Azospirillum brasilense: one gene and its partner. Each later gene encodes a partner of the first gene's protein in a complex. Links are inferred from orthologs where the notes say so. Each region holds a gene or a part of one and is shown in the gene's direction. Other genes may lie near its edges. The genes, in order: pnp and AMK58_RS10735.

The links.
Region 2: the proteins of pnp (region 1) and AMK58_RS10735 are in contact, whole or in part, in a cryo-EM structure (PDB 9QH0), measured with the Escherichia coli proteins. The link is inferred for Azospirillum brasilense from one-to-one orthologs.

Annotation. Positions count from the first base shown.
Region 1 is NZ_CP012914.1:157,672-160,941, forward strand. Bases 1-2,963 are described here. They hold pnp (polyribonucleotide nucleotidyltransferase), read left to right. Parts: upstream 1-403; coding sequence 404-2,524; downstream 2,525-2,963. Other genes in these bases: rpsO (30S ribosomal protein S15), read left to right, coding at 1-107; AMK58_RS00785 (hypothetical protein), read left to right, coding at 2,863-2,963. In the rest of the region: more of AMK58_RS00785, read left to right, coding at 2,964-3,270. UniProt on the Escherichia coli protein: Involved in mRNA degradation. Catalyzes the phosphorolysis of single-stranded polyribonucleotides processively in the 3'- to 5'-direction. Also involved, along with RNase II, in tRNA processing.
Region 2 is NZ_CP012914.1:2,313,690-2,317,682, forward strand. The notes cover bases 181-3,866. They hold AMK58_RS10735 (Rne/Rng family ribonuclease), read left to right. Parts: upstream 181-492; coding sequence 493-3,666; downstream 3,667-3,866. Other genes in these bases: greB (transcription elongation factor GreB), read left to right, coding at 3,749-3,866. Outside these bases: more of greB, read left to right, coding at 3,867-3,993. UniProt on the Escherichia coli protein: Endoribonuclease that plays a central role in RNA processing and decay. Required for the maturation of 5S and 16S rRNAs and the majority of tRNAs. Also involved in the degradation of most mRNAs.

The DNA of each region.
Region 1 (3,270 bases):
GTCTGCTGGTGATGGTCGGCCAGCGCCGCCGTCTTCTCGACTATCTCAAGAAGAAGGACAACAGCCGCTACGCCACGCTCATCGAGCGTCTGGGCCTGCGTCGCTGATTTCCAAAAGGCGTCCGTGCTGGTGACCGAACATCCGTCCCGATCCGCGCTCGACCCGCCGCACCGCGTTCCGGTGCACCGGGGAGCGTCGCGCCGGTTGGGACGTTCGGTTGTTCGCGAAGGTATGTTCTAGTCAGACGGCCGGCCCGGACCTTCCGGGACCGGCCGTTTGATTTTTTTAGCCCTTTTCGGGTTTTGCCCTTTGTTGGGTTTTCACATGCGGGGTCCGACGACCGATGACCCCGGCTTAGGCCAGCAATCCGGCGGGCCTAGGTGTCGGATGGAAGGAAGAATCCATGTTCAAGGTTTTCCGCAAAGAAATCGAATGGGGTGGACGCAAGCTGACGTTCGAGACGGGCAAGATCGCCCGTCAGGCCGACGGCGCGGTGCTGGTCACCTATGGTGAGACCACGGTCCTCTGCACGGTCGTCGGCGCCAAGTCGCCGAAGCCGGGCGTCGATTTCTTTCCGCTGACGGTCAATTACCAGGAAAAGTCCTTCGCAGCCGGCAAGATTCCCGGCGGCTTCTTCAAGCGTGAAGGCCGCCCGACGGAGAAGGAGACGCTGGTCAGCCGCCTGATCGACCGTCCCATCCGTCCGCTGTTCGCCGATGGCTTCCGCAACGAGACGCAGGTCATCTGCACCGTGCTGAGCCACGATCTGGAGAACGATCCGGACATCGTCGCGATGGTCGGCACCTCGGCCGCGCTGACGATCTCCGGCATCCCGTTCCTCGGTCCGATCGGCGCCGCCCGCGTCGGCTACGTCGACGGCCAGTATGTGCTGAACCCGACCATGGACGCCGTTGACGGTTCCGCGCTCGACCTCGTGGTCGCCGGTACCCAAGAAGGCGTGCTGATGGTCGAATCGGAAGCCAAGGAGCTGTCCGAGGAGGTCATGCTGGGCGCCGTGATGTTCGGTCACAGCGGCTTCCAGCCGGTCATCAACGCCATCATCGATCTGGCCGAAGAGTGCGCCAAGGAGCCGTGGGACCTGCCGGAGCCGGCCTACGACCGCGCCGCCCTGAAGGCGAAGCTGCGCGCGACCGTCGGCGCCGACGTGGAGGCCGCCTACACCGAGACGGTGAAGCAGGTCCGCTACGAGAAGATCGGCGCCGCTAAGGCGAAGGCGCTGGAGGCTCTGTCCGAGGCCCACGAGACCCAGGCCATCGTGACCGAGTTCAAGGAGCTTGAGGCCGACATCCTGCGCGGCGCCGTCCTGAAGACCGGCCGCCGCATCGACGGCCGCGACACCAAGACGGTCCGCCCGATCGTGTCGGAGGTCGGCGTGCTGCCGCGCGCCCACGGCTCGGCGCTGTTCACCCGCGGCGAGACGCAGGCGCTGGTCGTCACCACGCTGGGCACCAGCCAGGACGAGCAGATCATCGACGCGCTGCAGGGCGAGTACCGCGAGCATTTCATGCTCCACTACAACTTCCCTCCGTACTCGGTGGGCGAGGCCGGCCGCATGGGCTCGCCGGGCCGCCGCGAGATCGGCCACGGCAAGCTGGCGTGGCGCGCCATCCACCCGCTGCTGCCGAAGAAGGAAGACTTCCCCTACACGCTCCGCGTGGTGTCGGAAGTGACCGAGTCCAACGGCTCGTCGTCGATGGCGACGGTCTGCGGCACCTCGCTGTCGCTGATGGACGCCGGCGCCCCGCTGGCGCGCCCGGTGGCCGGCATCGCTATGGGCCTGATCAAGGAAGACGACGGCTTCGCGGTCCTGTCGGACATCCTGGGTGACGAGGATCACCTGGGCGACATGGACTTCAAGGTGGCCGGCACCGACGCGGGCATCACCGCGCTGCAGATGGACATCAAGATCACCTCGATCACCGAGGAGATCATGAAGATCGCCCTGGGCCAGGCCAAGGACGGCCGCCTGCACATCCTGGGCGAGATGTCCAAGGCCCTGACCGGCGCCCGCGAGGCGGTGAACGAGAACGCCCCGCGCATCACCGTGATCAACATCCCGAAGGAGAAGATCCGCGACGTGATCGGCTCCGGCGGCAAGGTGATCCGCGAGATCGTGGAGCAGACCGGCGCCAAGATCGACATCGAGGACGACGGCACGGTGAAGGTCGCCGCGGTGGACACCAAGGCCGCCCAGGCCGCCATCGACTGGATCAAGGGCATCGTCGCCGAGCCGGAAATGAACGTGGTCTACACCGGCAAGGTCGTGAAGGTCGTCGATTTCGGCGCCTTCGTGAACTTCCTGGGCTCGCGCGACGGCCTCGTCCACATCTCCGAACTGGCGCAGCAGCGCGTCGGCAAGGTGTCGGACGTGGTGTCGCAGGGTGACTCGGTGAAGGTGAAGGTCATCGGCTTCGACGACCGCGGCAAGGTGAAGCTGTCGATGAAGCAGGTCGATCAGGCCACCGGCGAAGACCTGACCAAGAAGGACGGCCCCGCCGCCTGACGATCAGGGTTGACCCTCCCTCGCATCAGCGGGGGAGGATGCCTCTCGCCTCCCTCTCCTGCGCAAGTGGGGGAGGGCCGGGGAGGGGGGAGGGCGCCGAAAGGCGCCTTTTTCATGCGCGCCGGCCCACCAGCCGGACCAGCCTTCCGCCGAACAGGCGGCCCGCTACCGTAGGATGATTCCTGTGCGGAGGGGCTTGCCAAGTCCCTTGCCGGCAGTTGGCCTCGAAGTTCTGCAAACAGAGTGCGTGCCAAAGCCTGTGCTGCCGCAGTCCTTCATTCCGGGCTTGCGCTGCCCTACGATCGGTATTCCCCGCTCCACGGCTCCGGTGATCCGCAATGCCCGTTTCCATTCCCGCCGACGCCACCCGTTGCCTGCATCACGGCGACGGCATGTTCCTGACGAGCGGACTGATGACGCTCGAACAGCGGTTCCTCCTGAACTGGAACGCCTTGCAGAACCGGCTGCTTTACACGCCCGGTGTCCTGGAAGGGCTGGCGGTGACCCACGGTGGCGGCAACCGCCTGACGGTCGGGAGTGGTGCGGGCTTCGACGCCGTGGGACGCTTCCTGGTGCTGCCCGGCGAGGGCGCGTCCCTGACCGTGCCCGGCGGTTCGTCCGCTTCCTGCTACATCCACCTGCTCTTCCCCGACCCGGCGCCGGTCGGAAAGGATGGAACCACCATGGATCTGGCGGCCTCCTCGCGGATCGGCGACACGGACGAGGTGCCGGACAACGGTGTGCTT
Region 2 (3,993 bases), 2.2 Mb from region 1 along the record:
GGGGCCGTGGCGGAATTGTCGGCGAGGGTGCCGTTCGTGCAACAGTGCCCTGCTTCGCCCCCATCCCGGCGGAATGCCGCCGAACCGGATGCGGTGGACCGCAACTTTCGCCGAATTCCACGTTGTGCATGGTTTCGTGCTTGTCTATGGTAGCTCTGCGACATACCGCGACCCACCAGCCCACTCTTCCGGGAGGTTTCTCTTTGGAGTGGCTGTGGGCGTCGCCCGCGGACCCCCACGGCCGAAATTTACATCATCGGGCGCGGTCCGGGGCGTGACGCTTCTGGGTTGCCGGTGGATTGGGACGAAACCTCGAAGCTGGTGCCGGCCGCAAGGCCGTTACCCGGAGGCCGAAGCCCGACCCGTCCTGGCTGCTTCGTCAGCGCCGTTCGACGGGTTAGGGGCCGGTTCCGCAGGCTTCGCTCACAACGATGACGCGCCCCGGCGGCTTGACCGTCGCGCGGGCGGCCTGGGGCGTCATGGGGATCTTGTATGGCCAAGCGCATGCTGGTGGACGCCACGCACCCGGAGGAAACCCGGGTTGCCGTGGTCAATGGGAACAGACTCGAAGACCTCGACTTCGAAATCGCCACCCGGAAGCAACTCAAGGGCAACATCTACCTTGCCAAGGTGACCCGGGTCGAGCCGTCGCTCCAGGCGGCCTTCGTGGAATATGGCGGGAACCGCCACGGCTTCCTCGCCTTCTCGGAAATCCACCCCGACTACTACCGCATCCCGATCGCCGACCGTGAGGCCCTGCTGGCCGAGGAGCGCCGGCTCGAGGAGCAGGCCGAGGCCCGCGCCGAGGCCGCCGCCGATGGCGCGGTGATGGCCGAGCCGATCCGCCCGGATGTGGTGGTCGAGGAAAATTCCCCGATGCCCGGCTCCTACGCCGAGACCGAGGGCGACGGGTTCGAAGGCGACATCCCGGCCTTCGCCACCGACGCCGGTTCGGACGGTGGTTCGGACGAGGCCGCGGACTCGGACGAGGCTCCGGAAGGCGCCGCTCCGGCCGAGAGCCCGGACGTCATCGGCGGGGACGAGGTCGAGGAGGCCCACCGCCGCCGCGCCCGCCCGCTGCGCAGCTACAAGATCCAGGAGGTCATCAAGCGCCGGCAGGTCATGCTGGTCCAGGTGACCAAGGAGGAGCGCGGCAACAAGGGTGCGGCGCTGACCACCTACCTGTCGCTGCCCGGCCGCTACTGCGTGCTGATGCCCAACACGGGCCGCGGCGGCGGGATTTCCCGCAAGATCACCAACCCGGCCGACCGCAAGCGCCTGAAGGAGATCCTGTCCGATCTCGACATTCCGGAAGGCATGGCGGTCATCCTGCGCACCGCGGGGCTGGAGCGCTCTAAGCAGGAAATCAAGCGCGACCTCGAATATCTGCTGCGCCTGTGGGACGACATCCGCGTCCAGACGCTGAAGTCCTCCGCGCCCTGCCTCATCTATGAGGAGGCGAACCTCATCAAGCGCTCGATCCGCGATCTCTACACCGATGACATCGACGAGATCTGGGTGGAGGGCAGCGCCGGCTTCAACACCGCGCGCGACTTCATGCGCATGATGATGCCGAGCCACACCAAGCGCGTCATGCAGTATCAGGACGACACGATCCCGCTGTTCCACCGCTATCAGGTGGAAACGCAGATCGACGCGATCCACAGCCCGGTCGTGCAGCTCCGCTCCGGCGGCTACATCGTCATCAACCCGACCGAGGCGCTGGTTTCCATCGACGTCAACTCGGGCAAGTCGACGCGAGAGCGCAACATCGAGGAAACGGCCTACAAGACCAACCTCGAAGCCGCCGACGAGGTGGCGCGCCAGCTCCGCCTGCGTGACCTTGCGGGCCTCATCGTGATCGATTTCATCGACATGGAGGAGCCCCGCAACAACGCCGCGGTGGAGCGCCGCCTGAAGGAGGCGATGAAGAACGACCGGGCGCGCATCCAGCTCGGCCGCATCTCCGCCTTCGGCCTGCTGGAACTGTCGCGCCAGCGCCTGCGCCCGTCCCTGCTGGAAACCAACTTCGAGCGCTGCCCGCACTGCTCCGGCACCGGCGTCATCCGCTCGGTGGAGTCCGCCTCGCTGCACGTGCTGCGCGCCATCGAGGAGGAGGGCATCCGCAAGCGGTCGTCGGAGATCACCGTCTTCGTGCCGACCCGCATCGCCCTCTACATCCTCAACCAGAAGCGCGGGGAGCTGACCAAGATCGAGGACCGCTACCGGTTCCGCGTCATGGTCCAGGCCGACGACACGCTGATCGCGCCGGACCTGCGGCTTGAGCGCGTGAAGGCCCGCACGCCGGAGGACGACGTGCCGCTGGTCAGCGCCGAGCGCGTCCTGGCCGAGACCGACCGCATCCTGGCCGCCGAGGCCGAGGAGGCCGAGGAAGAGGCGCCCGTCGTCGAGGCCGCCGAGGTCGCCGGGGCCGAGGTGGCGGAACGCGCCGACGCCGCCGGGGAGAGCGAGGGCGACCGCCGCCGCCGCCGCCGCCGCCGCCGTGGCCGCGGGCGTGACCGCGAGGATGGCCGCGCGCCGTTCGGCGAGTCCGCCGAAGTGTCCGACGAGGCGACCGAGGGCGACGAGGTCGAAGCGGAGGCTGCCGACGCCGACGACGAGACGGCGGTCGACGAGGAAGCCATCGAGCGCGCCCAGATCGACGCTCCGGAGTTCGTCATCAACGACGTCGATGTCGGCCCCGCCCACATCGAGGACGACGAGGATGAGGAGGCCGACCTGGCCGCGTCCGAGGCGGAAGACGGCGCCGACGCCTTCGAGACGAACGGCGACGGCGACGGCAACGGCGAGCGCAAGAAGCGCCGCCGCGGCAAGCGCGGTGGTCGCCGGCGGTCCCGCCAGCGCGAGGGCCTGGAGTCCGGCGAGGGTCTGCCCACCGACGGCACCGAGGGCGAGGCGGAAGCCGAGTCCTTCCCGACCGCCGTCGAGGCCGGCCGCGCCGTCAACCCGCCGGAACTGCCGGCGGACATGGAACCGGTCGAGTTCGACTGGGTCCTGACCAGCGCCGTGGCCGCCGAGGCTGCTCCGGAAACCGCCGCGGACACCGCCGCGGAGGGTCCCGCCGAGGAAGCCGCCCCGGTGGTCGAGGAGGCTCCGGCCCGCAAGCCGCGCCGTGGCCGCGCCAAGGCAATCGCCGCCGAGGCCGCCGAAGCGGTGACGGCCCAAGCGGTAACGGCGGAACCGGAAGCGGCCCCCGCCAAGCCGAAGCGCGCCGCGAAGGGCGCCGCCAAGGATGCCAAGGCCGCTGCGAAGGCCGCCGCTCCGGAGGAAACCGCTCCGCCGCCGGCCAAGCCGTCGCGCAGCCGCAAGGCGAAGACCGCAGCCGCCGAGGCCGCCCCTGCCCCTGCCCCGGCGCCGGTTGCGGCCCCGGTCGCCGAGGAGCCGAAGAAGCGCCCGGCGCGCAAGCGCAAGACCGCGGCGGACGCTCCCGCCGAGGCGGCGCCTGCTCCGGCCCCGGTTGCGGCTCCGGTCGCCGAGGAGCCGAAGAAGCGCCCGGCGCGCAAGCGCAAGACCGCGGCGGACGCTCCCGCCGAGGCGGCGCCCGCTCCGGCGGTCAGCGAGGCGCCGGCGGCCCCGGCCCCGTCCAATGAGCCGGCCAGCGCCGCTCCGGAGGCCAAGCCGCGCCGGGGTTGGTGGAGCCGCTAAGCGCGCTTCATCGCCGTAAAGACTGGAAAAGGCGCCTCGCGGCGCCTTTTCCTTTTCCTGAGAACCGCGAAGGGTCCCGACCATGAGCAAGGCCTTCACCCGGGAGAACGACTCCGCCCCCGACGACGACGAGGCCGACGATCCCAAACCCTTGCCCAAGGGCGTGAAGAACTACATGACGCCCGAAGGCTTCCAGCGCATGCAGGAGGAGTTGCGCTCGCTGCTGCGCGTCGAGCGTCCAAAGGTGGTCGAGGTGGTGTCCTGGGCCGCCGGCAACGGCGACCGTTCGGAAAACGGCGACTACATCTACGGCAAGAAGCGCCTGCG